DNA from 4 places in the Gudongella sp. DL1XJH-153 genome. Region 1 is predicted to be linked to each of the others. Evidence: a T-box and tRNA genes for the amino acid it is inferred to sense, from the RefSeq annotation. Region 1 holds a T-box; the other regions hold tRNA genes.
What was found. A T-box is a leader RNA that pairs with one kind of tRNA and senses whether it is charged. The one in region 1 lies ahead of leuS (leucine--tRNA ligase), so its partner is inferred to be a tRNA-Leu.
Positions count from the first base shown of each region.

Region 2: it has a tRNA-Leu gene. The T-box ahead of leuS (leucine--tRNA ligase) is inferred to sense a tRNA for this amino acid. The anticodon was not compared.
Region 3: it has a tRNA-Leu gene. The T-box ahead of leuS (leucine--tRNA ligase) is inferred to sense a tRNA for this amino acid. The anticodon was not compared.
Region 4: it has a tRNA-Leu gene. The T-box ahead of leuS (leucine--tRNA ligase) is inferred to sense a tRNA for this amino acid. The anticodon was not compared.

Region 1 is NZ_JBMEMN010000056.1:79-4,232, forward strand. It holds gene leuS (leucine--tRNA ligase) at 167-2,578, opposite strand; T-box leader at 2,624-2,819, opposite strand; gene asnS (asparagine--tRNA ligase) at 2,868-4,154, opposite strand, start outside.
Region 2 is NZ_JBMEMN010000001.1:100,167-105,337, reverse strand. It holds gene ACOEN1_RS00485 (CCA tRNA nucleotidyltransferase) at 1-967, shown strand, start outside; gene glmM (phosphoglucosamine mutase) at 996-2,345, shown strand; gene ACOEN1_RS00475 (DegV family protein) at 2,362-3,195, shown strand; tRNA gene ACOEN1_RS00470 (tRNA-Leu) at 3,285-3,368, shown strand; gene tig (trigger factor) at 3,496-4,791, shown strand; gene clpP (ATP-dependent Clp endopeptidase proteolytic subunit ClpP) at 4,803-5,171, shown strand, end outside.
Region 3 is NZ_JBMEMN010000017.1:2,384-7,554, forward strand. It holds gene polA (DNA polymerase I) at 1-470, shown strand, start outside; gene coaE (dephospho-CoA kinase) at 457-1,074, shown strand; gene ACOEN1_RS07835 (lytic transglycosylase domain-containing protein) at 1,084-1,707, shown strand; gene ACOEN1_RS07840 (ABC transporter substrate-binding protein) at 1,714-3,360, shown strand; tRNA gene ACOEN1_RS07845 (tRNA-Leu) at 3,448-3,534, shown strand; gene rsxC (electron transport complex subunit RsxC) at 3,692-5,017, shown strand; gene ACOEN1_RS07855 (RnfABCDGE type electron transport complex subunit D) at 5,034-5,171, shown strand, end outside.
Region 4 is NZ_JBMEMN010000003.1:91,975-97,145, forward strand. It holds gene ACOEN1_RS02875 (aspartate kinase) at 1-1,030, opposite strand, end outside; gene ACOEN1_RS02880 (type 1 glutamine amidotransferase domain-containing protein) at 1,438-1,941, opposite strand; gene ACOEN1_RS02885 (CPBP family intramembrane glutamic endopeptidase) at 2,005-2,667, opposite strand; gene ACOEN1_RS02890 (DUF6440 family protein) at 2,667-2,852, opposite strand; tRNA gene ACOEN1_RS02895 (tRNA-Leu) at 2,969-3,056, shown strand; gene ACOEN1_RS02900 (diaminopimelate epimerase) at 3,152-3,994, shown strand; gene ACOEN1_RS02905 (threonine/serine ThrE exporter family protein) at 4,006-4,782, shown strand; gene ACOEN1_RS02910 (threonine/serine exporter family protein) at 4,794-5,171, shown strand, end outside.

The sequences.
Region 1 (4,154 bases):
TATAACATACTCAAAATAAATTAATATAGATATTGAATTATACAGAATATTAAAATTGCATTGAAAATTGAGAGTTTTTTATACAACGTTGACTGCTGTATGTCCCTTTATAATAAAAGAAAAGGTTCTGCTACAAGAGTAACAAAACCTTGACTGATTCACATATTTACTTTACAACAATATTGTATATCTTGCCTGGCACGTATATTACCTTGACAATGGTTTTTTCATCAATAAACTTCATTATGGAAGGAACCTCCTTAACCATGTCCTGAACGACTTCCTTTGACTCATCAAGTGCAACTGTTATTGTGCCTCTTACTTTGCCATTAACCTGAACAGGAAGGTCAATAACCTTGTCTATAGTCTTTTCTTCATCGTATTCTGGCCATGTTGTTTCAAACAGTCGTCCTTCTAATCCTATTGCTTCCCAAAGCTCCTCAGTTATATGTGGTGCTACCGGGTTTAACAGTACAAGGAATGTTTCGAAATCTTTTTTGTTTATTGACCCATGGTCATTGAATTCATTCAATAGGGACATTAATGCAGCTATGCCCGTATTGAATTTCAATGTCTCAAAATCCTCACTTACTTTTTTGATGGTCTTGTGTATTGATGACTCAAGCCCTTCTGTGTACTCATATCCATCTTTTAGTATATCCTGAAGTTTCCATACTCTGTCAAGGAATCTTCTGCAGCCTTTTACTCCGTTTTCTGACCAAGGTACACTCTTTTCAAAGTCGCCTATGAACATTTCGTAGGTTCTTAGTGTATCTGCTCCATAATTCTTTACGATATCATCAGGATTGACTACATTACCCCTTGATTTAGACATTTTTTCATTATTGTCACCTAGAATCATGCCATGGGATGTTCTCTTCGAGTATGGCTCCGGTCCTGGTACAACTCCAATATCGAAGAGGAACTTGTGCCAGAATCTTGAGTAGAGCAGGTGAAGTGTTGTATGCTCCATACCTCCGTTGTACCAGTCCACAGGCATCCAATATTCAAGCGCTTCCTCCAATGCAAATGCTTCGCTGTTTCTTGGATCAGTGTATCTTAAGAAGTACCATGATGACCCTGCCCACTGTGGCATGGTATCAGTTTCCCTGTGTGCATCCTTGCCACACTTCGGACATGTTGTATGAACCCAGTCGTGAATTTTTGCAAGTGGTGATTCTCCTGTTTCAGTAGGTTCAAAGTCATCCACTTCTGGAAGCAACAGTGGAAGCTCCTCTTCAGAAATCGGCACCCAGCCGCAATCTTCACAATAAACCAACGGAATTGGCTCACCCCAGTATCTTTGTCTTGAGAATACCCAGTCTCTTAGCTTGAAGTTTATCTTCTTCTCACCGAGGCCTTTTTCCTCCAGCCATTCTATCATAGTATGAATTGCTTCTTTTACTTCCATTCCATCGATAAATCCTGAATTTACAAGTATGCCTGAGTCAGTGTCTGTGTAGGCCTCTTTCTCTATATCTCCACCTTTAATTACTTCAACTATTGGCATGCCGAATTTCTTTGCAAACTCCCAGTCTCTCTGGTCATGTCCTGGAACGGCCATGATAGCTCCTGTTCCATAGGTCATCAATACATAGTCTGATACCCAAAGGGGAACTTCTTCTCCGGTTGCTGGATTAATGGCTTTCAAGCCCTTAAGTTCAACACCTGTCTTTGATTTTGACATCTCTGTTCTTTCAAAATCACTCTTGTTTATAACTTCATCCTTGTAAGAATTTACCTGATCAATATTTTCTATTCTGTCAGCGTATTTTTCGATTAATGGATGCTCCGCTGCTATTACCATATAGGTTGCACCAAAGAGTGTATCAGGTCTTGTTGTAAATACCCGCAGTTTGTCTTCTCCACCTGAAATGGCAAAATCCAGATCGGCTCCCACTGATTTTCCGATCCAGTTGGTCTGCTGTATCTTGACTCTTTCTATATAGTCTACCAAGTCAAGGTCATTTATAAGCCTATCAGCGTATTCTGTTATTTTTAACATCCACTGGTTCTTGACCTTTCTAACGACTTCGCTGCCGCATCTTTCACAGACTCCGCCAACAACTTCCTCATTTGCAAGACCAACCTTGCAGGATGTACAGAAGTTAATAGGGAATTCCTGTTTGTATGCCAAGCCTTTTTCAAATAGCTTAAGGAATATCCACTGCGTCCACTTGTAGTACTCAGGATCGGTTGTGTTGACTTCTCTTGACCAGTCAAATGAGAAGCCGATTGATTTAAGCTGCCCCTTGAATCGTTCGATGTTTTTTTCTGTTACAATTCTTGGGTGTATCTTATTCTTGATTGCAAAGTTCTCCGTTGGAAGACCAAAAGCATCCCAGCCCATCGGGAATAATACGTTATAGCCCTGATATCGTCTCTTCCTTGCAACTATATCCAGTGCTGTATATGGCCTTGGATGGCCTACATGAAGTCCGTCGCCAGATGGATATGGAAATTCAACCAAGGCATAGAATTTCGGTTTGTCACTGTCGTTTGTAGCCTTGTATACCTGCTCTTCATCCCAGATATCCTGCCATTTCTTCTCAACATCCTTTGGATTGTAGTCTCTCATTGAATAACCTCCCTTTATTTTGCAAAAAATAAAACCTTTCATCTCCATAGAGACGAAAGGTTATTCCGCGGTACCACTCTTATTGATAAATCCACTTTTGACCCATTAACGGTGGTTGCCGTTCAGGGCTTTGACCCTGAAAACTCCGAGATGAGTTCACGTGCTCATTATACTGCTTTTCACCATCCAGCAGCTCTCTGAAATGAATTCACACACTACTTGTTCTCTTCCATGTTTGTCTGATTTAGCTTTGATTATAGCAAATACAGATATTCTTAGCAAGATTTATTTAAAACTCAGCTGAATTGACCGTTCTTGGGAATGGTACTACATCCCTTATGTTGGACATTCCGGTTATATACATCAATGCTCTTTCAAAACCAAGTCCATAGCCGGCATGTTTTGTACCACCAAATTTTCTAAGCTCAAGATACCACCAATAATCTGCAGGATCCATACCGTTGTCAATTATTTTCTGTTCAAGGACTTCCAGACGTTCCTCTCTCTGGCTTCCTCCAATTATTTCTCCTACTCCTGGCACCAAAAGGTCCATGGCAGCAACTGTCTTGTCGTCTTCATTTACTCTCATGTAGAAAGCCTTGATTTCCTTTGGATAATCTATTACAAATACTGGCTTGTTGAATATCTTCTCAGTGATATATCTCTCATGCTCGGTCTGAAGGTCCATGCCCCATTCAACTGGATACTGGAATTCTTGACCTGATTCAATCAGCTTTTCAATGGCATCAGTATAGGTTATTACTCCAAAGTCAGACTGTGCAATTCTTGTGAGTCTCTCAACTATTCCCTTGCTTACAAAGTTGTCAAAGAACTCCATTTCCTCTGGTGCATTGTCTAGAACATACTGAATCATATACTTGAACATGTCCTCAGCAAGCTCCATGTTGTCCTTAAGCTCTGCAAAAGCGATTTCTGGTTCGATCATCCAGAATTCAGCCGCATGTCTTGGGGTATTTGAGTTCTCGGCTCTGAAGGTCGGTCCAAAGGTGTAGGTATTTTTAAATGCCAAGGCAAACACCTCAGCCTCAAGCTGACCGCTTACAGTAAGGTGAGTTCCCTTACCAAAGAAGTCCTTTGAAAAGTCGGCGCTACCGTCCCCGGTTCTTGGAGTGTCGTCAAAATCCAGTGTGGTAACCCTAAACATCTCTCCTGCTCCCTCTGCATCTGAGCCTGTTATTATTGGAGGATGTGCGTATATAAAACCTCTTTCCTGGAAAAACCTGTGGATGGCATATGCCAAGATTGACCTTACTCTAAATACTGCACTATAGATGTTGGTCCTTGGTCTTAGATGTGCGATTGTTCTCAGATATTCAAGCGTGTGTCTCTTTTTCTGGATTGGATAGTCGCTTGTTGACTCACCTTCAAGAGATATTCCTTCTGCCTTGATTTCAAATGGTTGCTTGGCACCAGGTGTTTCAATCAGCGTACCTTCTACAGCAATTGCTGAATAAATTGCAAATTTCTCCACTTCCTTGAAATTTGTTAAGGTATCGTCATAAACAATCTGGATATTCTTAAAAAATGATCCGTCATTCAACTCAATAAACCCAAA
Region 2 (5,171 bases), on a different contig from region 1:
TGAAAGAGGGCTGCTGGACCCTTTCAATGGAGTAGAGGATATAAGAGACAGTTTAGTCAGAAGTGTGGGAAGTCCAAGAGAGAGACTCTCAGAGGATCACTTGCGAATTTTAAGAGCTGTAAGATTTGCTACCCAACTTGATTTTCTAATAGACATCAAGACATCGGAGGCATGTATGGATTTGTCTCCTAAACTTGAAACTGTAAGTATTGATAGAATTAGAGATGAACTGTTCAAAATTATTCTAGCTAAAAGACCTTCAAGAGGATTTCTACTTATGAGAAGTCTGGGTATATTGAAAGAAGTAATTCCGGAACTTATACCAGCAATAGGTTTTGATCAGAGGAATCCCTACCACGACAGATCCGTATTCCAGCATACACTAACTGTTATGGACAATACGCCTCCTGTTCTCCATATTAGATTGGCGGCATTGCTTCATGATATTGGAAAACCTTATACCTTTACTTTGGATGATAAAGGTGTGGGACACTTCTATGGACACGATAAAAAAAGTGTTGAGATTGGAAAAGAAATACTAATGAGACTCAACTGCTCCACAGATCTTATAGACTCAACATTAAGACTAGTTAAAGAGCATATGATACATCATCCTGATTTAAAAAAGAAGGGTCTAAAAAGACAACTCCAAAGAGTTGGAGAAGACAGGATATATGATTTGGTTGACCTTCAAGTAGCTGATAGACTCAGCAAAAGTAGCAATAAAGACATTTCAAACCTTTTGGCCAAAAAGAAGGCCATAGACGCAATCCTATATGCAAAAGAGCCTTTTCGCAGAAAACATCTGGCAATAAACGGTGATGACCTGAAGGAAATGGGATATACACAGGGTAAGATCATCGGCAAGATACTGGAGTATCTTTTAAAATGTGTGCTGGAGAAACCAGAACTGAACAAGATAGAAACACTAAAAAAGATTGCTAGAGATATTTATCCTTTGGATTAGACAGAATAATGATAATGGGGGAATTTAAATGGGAAAACTATTTGGTACTGACGGAGTGAGAGGAGTTGCCAATGAGGAACTGACACCAGAGTTGGCATTTCAGATTGGAAGGGCAGGAGCATATGTATTGGCCAAAGAGAAAAAGGGGAAAGTTATAGTTGGCAAGGATACAAGGGTTTCAGGAGATATGCTTGAAGCTGCATTGACAGCAGGAATTTGCTCCATGGGATTGGATGTTGAATCTGTTGGGATTATACCAACACCTGCAGTGGCATATCTTACAAGAAAGTATGGAGCCGTGGCAGGGGTCGTGATTTCTGCATCCCATAATCCTGGTGAGTACAATGGAATCAAATTCTTCAGTGGAGAAGGCCTAAAGTTACCAGATTCAACAGAGGAAGAAATTGAAGATTTATTGATGAACAAGGGAGAAATAAAAGATAGACCAATTAAGAATCTAATTGGAAGGGTATATATAAATGAAAATGCAGCTTATGATTACAAGGAATTCCTCAAGTCCACTATTGAAACTGACCTGTCGGGAATAAAGATTGCCATGGATTGTGGTCATGGAGCACTTTACGAAATCGGACCCCAGTTGTTTGATGAAATGGGAGGAGAAGTGTTTGCAATTAATACAGAGCCTGACGGAATGAATATCAATGATGCATGTGGCTCCACTAAGCCTCAATTGGTTCAGAGGCTTGTACTGGAAAAGGGTGCAGATTTAGGTATTGCCTTTGATGGTGATGCTGACAGAATAATTGCAGTAGATGAAAAAGGCGAGATTATTGATGGTGATCATATTCTTGCGATTTGTAGCAGATATCTTAAGAAGAAAGGTAAACTTGCTAAGGATACTGTCGTAGGAACTGTTATGACCAATATGGGCCTTGATGAATTTCTAGGTAATAATGGAATGGATATTGTGAAAACTGCTGTAGGGGACAGATATATTCTAGAGGAAATGATTAAGGATGGCTATAATCTGGGAGGAGAGCAATCTGGACATATTATATTCCTGGAGCACAATACCACCGGAGATGGCTTGGCAACAGGATTACAGTTGATCCAAGTGATTAAGGAGACAAAAGAAAAAGCTTCTGACTTGAATTCACTGATGAAGAATTATCCTCAAGTACTTGTAAATGCCAGAGTAGAAAATGCATATAAAACAAAGTACATGGAAATTCCTGAAATTAAGGAAGAGATACTGAAGCTTGAAAATTATTTTGCTGGCGAGGGAAGAGTGTTGATTAGACCATCAGGAACAGAACCTCTAGTAAGAGTTATGATTGAAGGTAAAAACCAGGATACAATATCTGAGAAAGCACATGAATTAGCTGCATTTATCGAATCAGTGATAGGACCAAAATAAGTCGGGGAGTGATGAAATGGATTACAAAATCGTTGCAGACAGTAGTTGTGATACAAACGAACAATTGGACAAGTTTATGGAAGTCCACAAAGTACCCTTTAAGATTGACATCGATGAAAGAACATTTATCGATAATGAGGAGTTGGATCTTGAAGATATGGTCAAGACCATGAAGGAAAGTCCAAATCCCATTAAGTCATCCTGTCCTTCACCTGGTGACTTTAAGGAAGCCTACGGGGATGCTGAAAATGTATTTGTAGTAACTATTTCCAAAGAGCTATCAGGAACCTACAACAGTGCCGAACTGGCAAAGGAAATGACAATTGAGGAAAATGAGAATCAGTTTGTTCATGTATTCAATTCCAAGTCTGCAAGTACAGGTGAAACTCTTACAGCCATGAAGATTCAGGAGTGTGTCAACAAGGGAATGACAAGGGATGAAATCGTTGAAACTGTAGAAAATTACATCCAGGACACAAAGACATTCTTTATATCCGAAGACTTGAGCAATCTTATCAAGAATGGCAGAATATCAAAGACTGCGGGTCTGATTGCAAATGTATTGAATATCAAACCCATTATGAGAAGAGATGAAGATGGTAATATTGAACCTGTGGAAAAAATCAGAGGCAGCAAAAAGGCATTCAAGCGATTAGCAGAAGTGATTGGCGAGAATGGATCAAATTTTGAGGAGAGAGTTATTGCCATATCTCATGCAAATGCTTTGGATAAAGCTATGGAGTTGAAAAAGGACATCGAAAGGTACAATTTCAAGGAAGTAATAATCGTTGAAACCAAAGGCTTATCAACAGCTTATGTAAATGATGGAGGAATAATCGTCTCCTTTTAGCGGCAAAAAAAAGCACCCAAAAAATATTTGACAAATCATTTTTGGGTGCTATAATAGTAAGAGTGAGTGATATTCACTTAACGTTTTATGCGGGAATGGCGGAATTGGCAGACGCGCTAGACTTAGGATCTAGTGTCATTGACGTGGGGGTTCAAGTCCTCTTTCCCGCACCAGATTTAACCAGTGGTTATTGCCATTGGTTTTTTTATTGTACCAAAACAGCACCTAATATGTTATAATATTATGATGAGACTAAAATTCGGAACAGAATTTAAAAAAATACACTAGGGGGTTCATTGAATGAAGGCAGTTTTTGAGAAAAAAGAAAAAAATACGGTACACTTTAATATGGAATTACCAGCAGGTGATTTTGAGAAAGCACTGCAACAGGCTTATCTGAAGGATAGAGGGAAATTCAACATTCCTGGATTCAGAAAAGGCAAAGTGCCTAGAAAGATCATCGAAATGAATTATGGAGAAGAAATCTTCTTTGAGAATGCAATAAACATACTTCTTCCAGATGCTTATTCCAATGCAGTTGAGGAACTCCAACTGGAGCCTGTTGATAGTCCGGAAGTTGACGTAGAGGAAATTAAACTTGGAGAGCCAATAAAGGTAAATTTCAATGTTGAAGTAAAGCCTGAGGTAAAGCTGGGCGACTACAGTGAAATTGAACTTGAAAAGGTGGATTATTCAGTTACTGATGAAATGGTTCAGGCAGAGCTGGATAAGGCAAGAGATATGAACGCAAGGATGGTTGATGCTGGAGACAGAGAAGTGCAGGAAGGCGACATCCTAACTATAGATTTTGCAGGATATGTTGATGATGAGCAGTTCCCAGGAGGAACAGCTGAAGACCAGACGCTTGAAATCGGGGCAGGACAGTTTATACCTGGGTTTGAAGAAGGTCTTGTTGGGAAGTCAAAAGGTGAAGAAGTAGATGTAGAGGTAACTTTCCCTGAGGAATACCAGGAAGAATCACTTAAAGGAAAACCTGCAGTTTTTAAAGTGACAATAAAAGAAATCAAAACAAAAGAGCTTCCTGAGCTTGATGATGAGTTTGCAAAGGATGTAAGCGAGTTTGATACTCTTGAAGAATACAAAAACAGCCTAAAGGAAGAACTTGAGAAATCACTTGAGAGTCAGGAGAGAATCGAAACAGAAAACAATTTGGTAGACAAGGTTGTTGAAATGTCAGAAGTTGAGATTCCTGAATCGATGATACAGTCACAAGTTGAAAATGAAATCAAAGACTTTGAACACAGAGTAAAAAATCAGGGATTTGAGATTGATCAGTATCTTGAGTTGACAGGTACTACAATGAATGATCTTGAATTGAATTTCAGACCAATGGCGGAGAAGAGAGTCAAGGCAGATCTTGTTCTTGAAGCAATTGGTGAAGCTGAAGGAGTTCAGGTAACAGATGAAGATATTGATGCTGAGCTGGACAAGTTGGCAGAACATTACAATCAAGTTGAAAACAAGGAAAACTTCATTGAACAAATGAAAAAGGGAGATTTGGGTTTCCTTAAAGCGGGTATATCAAATACCAAGGTTTTGGAGTTGCTGAAGGATAAAGTTAAGTATATTGATTAGGAGGATTTAATATGTCATTGGTTCCAATAGTTGTAGAACAGACTAACAGAGGCGAAAGGTCATATGATATCTACTCGAGATTGTTAAAGGATAGGATTATTATTCTTGGTTCAGAAGTCAACGATACAGTGGCAGACTTGGTTGTTGCTCAGCTGTTGTTTCTTGAAGCTGATGATCCTGAAAAAGATATTCAGATATATATAAACAGCCCAGGTGGATCTGTAAGTGCAGGATTCGCAATATATGATACAATACAGTATATAAAGCCGGATGTAACTACAATATGTATCGGTAGAGCTGCAAGCATGGGAGCATTCCTACTGGCGGCGGGGACTAAAGGCAAGAGGTTCGCACTGCCTAACTCAGACATTATGATACAT
Region 3 (5,171 bases), on a different contig from region 1:
TTTCTAAAGATATCGGTATAAGTAGAAAGGAAGCAAGGAAATACATTGATAATTACTTTGACAACTACAGCAGGGTCAAGTTGTATATGGATGATGCCGTAGCCAAGGGCAAAGAAAACGGATATGTCGAGACACTTCTTAATCGTAGAAGATATGTACCTGAACTTGCTTCAAGAAATTACAATATAAGATCCTTTGGAGAAAGGGTAGCCATGAACATGCCTATTCAAGGAAGTGCTGCTGACATTATAAAGATGGCTATGGTCAAAGTGTTTAAAAATCTAAGGGGAAACAACTTAAGATCCAGATTGATTTTGACAATACACGATGAATTAATAATTGAGGCTCACAAGGATGAAGCGGATTTGGTAAAGAAAATGATGAAGGAAACCATGGAAAATGCTGTTAAACTTAATGTGCCTTTGAAGGTTGACATACTGGAAGGTGAGAGTTGGTATGAAACAAAGTAAAACTAGAATAATTGGAATCACTGGAGGAATTGCGACAGGTAAATCTACAGTCAGTAATATGATTCTGGAAGAAGGCTTTAAACTTATTGATTCAGATGAGGCAGCAAGGGAAGTCGTTGAAAAGGATAGTGAAGGACTGGAAAGAATAGTTCGGGAATTTGGCAATGACATTATTGATAAGGACGGTACACTTGACAGAGAAAAGCTGGGTAATATAATATTCAATGACGAGGGTAAGAGAAATATTCTAAATAATATACTTCACCCTCTTATAAGGAAATCCATAATTGAAAAAATTGAGAAAGCTCGTGATTCTGAAAATGTAATTTTTGTTGATGTACCCTTGTTGTTTGAATCCAAGGATGAAATTGAAGAATCGGGACTTTTTTTCGATGAAATATGGTTGGTTTATTGTGACAAGGAAACTCAGATGAGGAGATTGATGGAGAGGGATGATTATAATCCTGAGCAGGCCATCTCCAGAATAGATGCTCAATTTGACATCGAAGAAAAGAAAAGACTGGCAGATAGGATTATTGACAACTCAGGAAGTATAGAACATTCGAGAGAGCAGGTTCTAGATTTTCTAGATGAATATAGATAGTGGTGAATTATGAAAAAAATATTTTCAGTTATATTAATGACAGCGCTGATATTGATTCTAACAATATCAGCAGTGGCAATGGCATATCCTTTCGTGTACAAGGATTCTGTCATGCAGTATTCGGAAGATTATAATCTTGACCCTATGCTTGTGATGGGTGTTATCAAGGCAGAAAGCAACTTTGATAAGGATGCGAGATCTTCTAAGGATGCAAGAGGATTAATGCAGATAGGTGAATCTACGGGTAAATGGGCAGCAGAAGTATTTGGGTTTGAGAATTATTCAGGCGATATGCTTTATGACCCTGATTTTAACATCAAGGTGGGAACATGGTATATTAGACAATTGCTGGATCAGTATGGGAGTGAAGAAGTAGCCTTAGCTGCCTATAATGCGGGAAGTGGTAATGTTTCTCATTGGCTTCTCAGTAATGATCACAGCAACGATGGAGTGACCCTTCATACAATTCCCTTCCCTGAAACTCGTGAATATGTCAGTCGTGTAGAAAAGAATAAAAAAGCATATGAATTTGTATATGGGAATACTTTTTACAGTTCCAACGATACTATGTTTGACAAGATATTACTGGATATAAGAAAGTCTATCACAAATATAATCAAAGGATTAAGGTAGAAAAAAATGAAGAAAGCAATGATCTTATTTACTATAGCAATAGTTTTATTTTCAATATCGGGTTGTTCATCTGAGCAGGATTCTATTGATATCGGAGAAATTGAAGAAGGCGTAGATTATTTTATCTTCGATAATGCTGGTATCAGCTTGCCCCTGACGAGTTTTAAGACTCTTAATCCTTTGTATATGGACAATCTGAGCTATTATCATTTAAGCAAGTTGATTTTTGAGGGTCTGTTTGAGTATGATCAGAACCTTCAACCTATTCCAAGACTCGCCAGTACATATACCATCAGCGAAGATGGAAAGACGGTGGAGGTATCTCTTAGACAAGATATATATTGGCACAATGGGGAAAAACTTCATGCAGATGATGTTGTCTTTACAATAGGAATAATGAAACAGGCTGGAGCAGATAGTTTTTATGGGAAAATTGTTAGAAATGGATCACTAACTGAAGATTTAAGCATCATCTCAGCCAGGGCATTGTCAGAGTCAAGAGTTGAAATCAGCTTCAAAGAGGCAACTGGTAATGTACTCGACATACTTACCTTTCCAATAATACCGGAGGCAAAAGGTGCTGACGCCTTGGTTATGGAGAATTACATCCCAATTGGGACAGGTCCTTATAAATTTGCAGAGCATATAAAATTCAAGGAAGTTCATTTGGAGTCAAATGAACAGTACAGAGATGGAGAACCACAAATTTCATACATAGTTGGGAAAATATATGACGATAGGGAATTAATACTTACGGCTTTTGAAACTGGAAAACTGCACATGGCACCAACTATAGGTGTGGATTGGGACAAATACGAGCACAATGAAAGAATTTCCATTTATGAATATGTTTCAGGTGACCATGAAATTCTCGCATTCAATCATATGACTGGATTATTTTCAATGGAAGGAGCAGATTCACTAAAGAAAGCCATTTTTTACGGTATAGACAGGCAATCCATAATAGATAAAGTGTATTTGCAGCATGGAACACAGGTGGACACACCTTTACACCCATCATCTTACCTTGCTTCCTTAAGTTCTGATAGATATGGATTCAATGTCGATAATGCAAGAGATTTGCTCGAATCCGCCGGGTTTGTCGATAGTGATAATGATGGGATACTTGAAGATTCTGAAGGCAATCCAATTGTATTGAGGATGCTCGTAAATCATTCATCTGATCTAAAAATGAAGACAGCTGAGATGCTAAAAACAAGTCTGAAAGAAATTGGATTATCGCTGCAGATTATACATCCATCAGGTGAAAGTTCAGAAGGGTTAGCTGAGGACATGACAAGGATTATTTTAGAAGGGGATTATGATATTTCTCTGCTTCATTGGGAGCAATCCACTATCCCCGCATTTAGGACATTCCTGGGTATGAACAGCATTTATAATTTTGCTCATTATTCTGATGAGAATCTAGAAGAGATTTTAAGTAGAATGGAGCTCGTTTGGGATGAAAACTCGAAAATTGAGACATACGAGGAGTTTCAACAATATTATGTAGAGACAATTCCATATGGTAGCCTTCTTTTTAGAAACAAAGCGCTGCTTGTGGATTCAGGGATATCAGGTGATCTCGAACCAACATACTATAATCTATATAATGGATTGGAGAATTGCTATCTGACAATGAGCACAAATTAGGATTGAAATTTGAGGAGAAAGATATTATAATGGATTAGTAACATTTCCAAGTAAACGGTCACCCGACTGTTTTATCCATTGTATTGTGCGAGTGTGCTGGAATCGGCAGACAGGCATGTTTGAGGGGCATGTGCCACACTTGGCGTATGGGTTCAAGTCCCATCACTCGCACCAAACCATTTTTCCAATCTCCCAAAGACTGCATATATATATACCCAGATTTATATACATTAATAATATTTAATGTTATAATATACCCATAAGTGCAATTTTTAGGTAAAAATTTATCGAGAATTGCTAAAATTATATCAAGTAAAGAGGTGGAATAAAAATGAACCAAGGTAAGTTGACTTTCAAAGGAGGCGTACATGTTCCTGAATTTAAGGAACTGGCAGAAAGCAAGCCGATAGAAGTTGCTGAAATCCCTCAATTTGCTTACATACCAATGCATCAACATATCGGTGCACCTTGCGAACCGGTTGTTAACGTTGGCGACAGAGTTACAATAGGACAAAAAATAGGGGAAACAGGAGCTTTTGTATCAGGTACCGTTCATGCCAGCATTGCTGGAACGGTAAAGGAAATCAAAATGATGTATACACCAACCGGTGCCAAATCAAAGTGTGTTGTAATCGAAAATGATGGCACTGATGAGATGCACGAGTCTGCTAAAGGAAGAAACCTGGATGAATTATCCCCACAAGATATTATTGGTCTTGTAAAAGATAATGGAATTACGGGAATGGGTGGTGCAAGCTTCCCGGCTCATGTTAAATTTTCTATTCCGGATGGCAAGAAAATTGACACTGTAATACTTAATGGTGCAGAATGTGAACCGTATTTGACTAGTGATCACAGAGTGATGTTGGAAAATGCTGAATCCATTGTATTTGGCCTTAAAGCAATAAAGAAAGCATTGGGCGTAGAAAAAGCTTACATAGGAATTGAAAATAATAAGATGGATGCAGTAGAGGCTATCAACAAAGCCATCAAGCCGGAAGACGGCATTGAGGTTGCTGTATTGAAGACAAAGTACCCACAAGGAGCAGAAAAGAGTATAATCTATGCAATAACTGGTCGAAGTGTAGGTACAGGAGCACTTCCACTTGAAGTTGGAGTTGTAGTTTCCAATGTAGCCACTGCCAAAGCTATTGCTGATGCAATCCAGCATGGGAAACCGTTATATGAGAGAGTTGTAACTGTAACAGGAAGAGGAATAGTTGAACCTAAAAACCTTTTAGTGAGAATCGGTACTCCTTTTTCAGAATTAATTAGACAAAGTGGTGGATTCAATGGGAAGCCTGGAAAAGTCATTTCAGGAGGACCAATGATGGGTATTGCTCAGTTTACACTTGATGTCCCCGTTATAAAAGGTTCTGGCGGAATACTTGTACTTCCAGAAGAGGATGTCAGGGAAGAAGAGGTATTACCTTGTATTAAGTGTGGGAAATGCATAGATGTATGTCCATCAGGATTACAGCCTCTGTTTATAAGTGCTTATGCATTAAAGAACGATGTAGAAAGAGCTGATAGCTATTCTGCAATGGCTTGTGTAGAGTGTGGAGCATGTTCATTTATTTGTCCTGCAAAGAGACCACTTTCTGAGTCGATCAGAAATATAAAAAAAGAAATCATTGCAAAACGAAAAAAATCATAGGTTAGGAGGAAGTCGAATGGATGGAAAAGTAATTGATTCGAAGAACAATGACACTGTCGTTCTGGATGATATGCTGATTGTATCCCTGTCACCGCATATCAGGTCTGATGAATCGGTGAAAAGAACCATGCTGGATGTAATAATTGCATTGGTT
Region 4 (5,171 bases), on a different contig from region 1:
CCTTATCAGAAACAATAACGGATATTGAATCTATGCTCGATGGCATATGTTCAATGGTTACATCATTTGCCTCAAAAACAGATACAAGTTTCCTTAAGAATCCCTTCTCTGCAGTCATTTGAGTCTTTTCAACCGAGATTACCGTAAAGTCTTTTTTCCCTGCCAGACCAGTAATAATACCAGGACTGCTTTCAGACCAATTGTCGTTTACAATAAGTGTCCCCGGGTCTTCAGGTTTGTTTGTATTTCTAATCTGAATCGGTATTCCCTTGGTCCTCACTGGAAATATTGCCTCTTCGTGTAATACTGGTGCCCCCATGTAGGATAACTCCCTCAGTTCCTTGTAGGTGATTTCCCTTATTGGCAAAGGATCATGGACAACTTTTGGGTCCGCCTTTAGGAATCCCGATACATCTGTCCAGTTTTCATATAGCTTGGCTCCGATTCCATTGGCAATTATTGAACCGGTTACATCCGATCCGCCTCTTGAAAAGGTAATTATGCTACCGTCCTCGTCAGCCCCGTAAAATCCTGGAACCACTGCTCTTTCAGCATTCAGGAGTCTGTCTTCCACCAGTTTTTCAGTCTCTATTTCATTGAGCACTCCTCTTGCATTAAATCTTATCACTTCCGTAGCATCAATAAATTCTGCCCCCAGATAATCTGCCAATATAAGTCCGTTTATGTATTCTCCTCTGCTGGCACAATAATCTCTTGATGCTCCCTTGGAGATATTATCCCTTACCTGGTCCAGAATACTTTCAATGTCAATTTCAAGATTCAAATCCTTGCAGATTCCCTCGTACCTGCCTCTTATCAGTTGGAACACCTCGTCAAAATGGAGGTTATGGGAGGAAAGCTGGTGACACATATACAAGAGATCCGTGACTTTGTGATCCTTTCCATGTCTCTTCCCTGGAGCTGAAGGCACCACAATCCTTCTGTCCGGGTTCTCCGTGACTATGTTTTTCACCTTTATAAATTGCTGGCTGTCAGCTAATGAGCTTCCGCCAAATTTTGCCACTATTATTCCTTCCACTTGCTTCGCCTCCTTGTTCTATTTATTGTTGAAATTTCCGCAGTCTAATTGCACAATTTCATTTTCCCTTCGGTCCATGAAATTGGCATTCATAAAAAAATAAACACCCGTCCCAAAAAGGACGAGTGTTATGTTCTCGCTTCCACCTAAATTAATAATCTGATAACAGGCCGTAACGTATGCCGACGCAATTCCCTACTGGTTTTCAGGATTGTACTCCGAGGTGGTTTTCTGACCTGGGTATCGTAAGAAGTCTTTCAGCCGGTGAACTTCTCTCTCTTTTGACCCTTCAGGACATACTCTTCCTCATCAACGCTTTTAATCATTCTAATACCAAGAAGAGGATATGTCAAGAGAGGATTTTAAATTTTCTGTAAAAACTTTTCCCTGGTGCAGTCCTACTTAATGGCATTGACAAATGTCTTCACAAATACTGGAAGGTCATTTGGGTTTCTCGATGTTATTAGATTGCCATCGACAACAACTTCCTTGTCAACCCAATTTGCACCAGCATTTATCAAATCATCCTTTATTGAAAAGAACGATGTCATTTCCTTCCCCTTAAGGTCACAGCAGGATGCCATCATCCAAGGTCCGTGACATATTGCTGCAATTGGTTTATTCTGCTTGCAGAATTCCTTTACCAATTCCTTTGTCGCTTCTGTTCTTCTCATATTGTCTGGAGAGAAACCACCCGGAATCAATATCCCATCGTAGTCCTCTGCCCTGACCTCAGAAGATGCATGAGTGCTTTTCATACCTACTCCTGATTTACTTGTATATACTGTTTCCTTTTGTGATCCTACAAGATGAACCTCAAAATCCTCTTTAAGTCTGAAATAAGGATAAATCAGCTCCTTTTCGTCAAATACATTCTCTATCAATATTGCTACTTTCTTCATATAAAATCCCTCCTATAGAATTCTTCATTCTATTAGATACCCGAAGGATAGGATTTTATTCTGTTAAAGAAAGTCAAACATTATCAATCCGACAGTGTTGATCGCCAGATTTGCCATCATATGAACAACCCATGAGTTAATGATATTTCTGTTTTTTTCGTTAAGAAAATTAAAAATTACTCCTCCCACGAACAATCCTGTCATGGCAAGTACAAAAATCAATGGACTAAACCAGCTTCCAATAATGGCAACATGATAAATTGCAAAAAACAAGGCGCTTATGGTATATGCCTTCAATCTTGCAGTTATTTTTAGAAGTCCTAAAAACAAGTACCCTCTAAAGAAAAATTCCTCAAGCAATGAGTTGATAAATGATATATATAATGCAACAAGGATAAAATTCTCCCTTGTCACGCCAAGGTCCTCCTTAAGGGCAAGCTTAATTCCCTGAAGATCGATATAAGGTGAAAGGAACATATAGACTCCAATAATCACAAGATAGACTGTACCTCCCAAGCCAAAGGATATTGCCAACTCCTTTTTTCCAGCTGGCTTAAGCAGAGCTTCCATGTTTTGTGTTGCTCCAAACTTGGCTGAGATCAAGGGAACCATTAAAAATAGTACTATCTTTATCATTGACTTTATTCCGTATTCGGGGTTGATAAATCCATCCACCACTGACATAAGTGCAACAGACAGCAGTGATACTAATATGATTTTTTTCATTACAGTGGATACCTTCCAGTTTCAGTTATCAAAGGCTTGCCATCCTTGTCCAGAAGTACAGTCAGTCCTCCTGCATATCCCTCGCCAACAAACAAATAGTTTACTCCCGTTTCTGTATCCACAAGAATCTTTGTAGTCGATAGTTTGCCTTCCTTGTGAAGTACCTGAAATCTTTTTTCGGCCATTCCGATCACCTCCTTCTCCCTAATTGTACCACAACCTGACAGCAGTGATATGCTTATATATCACAAAATTTATTTGAAATATCTACAATCCAGGTGTATAATGAATATTACCATATGCGGCTGTGGCGGAACTGGCAGACGCGCTAGATTCAGGTTCTAGTCCTAATTGCTAGGGTGGGGGTTCGAGTCCCTTCAGCCGCACCAGAATTGACAAGGTTTCTACCTTGTCTTTTTTTCGTTTACTAGTGATATTCCATCTATTCTTTGCTATACTAAAGGGGAAGAGAGGGGGTAGAATAATGATACTACATTATGTAAAAGTTAATCCGGCACAAAATATGACGGTCTTTGTTCTGGATCAGGTCCCCAGAAAAGACCATGCAGAGATTTCACGCAAGCTTATGAGCTATGACAGCATCCACGCTGAACAGATTGGTTTCATTGAAAAGACAATCCTTCCTGATTCCACCGAGACTCTGAGACTCCAGATGATGGGCGGTGAGTTCTGTGGCAATGCCAGCAGATCATTTGCAGCATACATGGTCTATACAGAATATCCTTCCATACAAAAGAAAGACAAAGATTTTGTAGTGCCCTTACAAGTATCCGGTTGGGAGAGGAATGTGGAATGTATTGTTACACCTCTTAAACAAAAGAACCGATTTCGATCACGTATACAAATGCCTTTACCCAAGAATGTCGGAGCTCAGGAATTTATAGTTCAGGGTGAAACAATATCAACTATCCGAGTCGACTTTTTTGGAATTACTCATTTTATTGTGGACAAAGACCTTGTAAGAAGCAGCTTGGAATTCTACAACATTGTAAAAACCAAAATGGACGAAGAGGAATACGAAGCCTTTGGAGTAATGTTTTACGATTTCGAGGAAAAGAACTTGGTACCGCTGGTTTATGTTAAAGGAACTGATACCATGTGCTGGGAAAAAAGTTGTGCATCGGGAGCAGCTGCATTGGGAGTTTGCCTATCATACCTGGACGATGTTAACACAACTGAAGCTATTGTTCAGACAGGTGGCATCCTGAATATAGACGTAAAATGGCTTGATGGAGAAGCTAGCGAGATTTATCTCGACGGTGAAGTGGAAATTGTATCAGAGGGAACAGTATTACTTAATTTATAGGAGTATGGCAGATGGAAGATAGACGACTTAAAAAAACTATTTCAATAGCAGTTGAAACTGGGATGATTATGCTACAGAACGGGGCTGAGACCTATCGAGTTGAGGAAACCATCACAAGGATGATTTCCTCGAAAACAACATCCAATGTTGAAGTCTTTGTTATGTCAACAGGGATAATTGTTGGAACCGAAATCAATGATGAACCCTACACAACAGTTTCGAGAGTTCCCTCAATTGGACTTGATCTTGAAACAATTGCGCGGGCGAATTCCTTTTCAAGGATATTTACCCAGGGAGAAATGTCCAATGAAGAAACCGATATTATTCTAAATCAGCTTAAGTCTCCACCACAATTTTCAAAACCGATAAGGTACGCCTTCAGCGGTATGGCAGGAGGCTTCTTTGTGCTGATGTTTGGAGGTACCTTTGTCGAATTTATCCTAGCATATATTGCATCCAGCTTTACGGTGTTTTCAATGGATAAATTAACTGGACTAAAATTGAATTTCTTTGTTAAGAATATTCTTGGCGGACTCCTTTCAGCCCTTTCAAGTATATTTCTGGTGTTCCTGGTGGGTCTTCTTTCCACAATTGCTGATTTCAATATTGTCATAATCGGTCCCCTTATGACCCTTGTCCCTGGAGTTTCACTTACAAATGGCATCCGTGATCTAATCTCCGGTGAGCTTATTGCGGGAACAACAAAAATGATGGAGGCACTTTTTATTGCAATAGCATTGGCATTTGGTGTGGGTATTGTGCTACAGGTAATTATTGCATTTATTTAGGAGGATTTTTTATGTATCTTTTGACTCAGGGACTTTATTCTCTGCTTTGTGTAATAGGCTTTTCAATAATATTCAATTTGCCAAGAAGACTTATCCCACTGGCATCCACAAGTGGGATGCTTGGATGGATTGTCTACATACTTCTGCAGCAAACAGCCGCGAGTTTTATTATACCCGCCTTTGTAGGGTCAATATTTGTGGGAACCATTGGTGAACTGGCTGCAATCTATAAAAAACAGCCAGCTACAATTTTTATTATTCCTGCAATAATACCATTTGTACCAGGATATGGAATCTACTATACAATGTTTCATATTATCGACAACAACTTTTCTCAGGCGTTGGTCACTGGAGGAGAGTCAATATTTATAGCAATTTCAATAGCATGT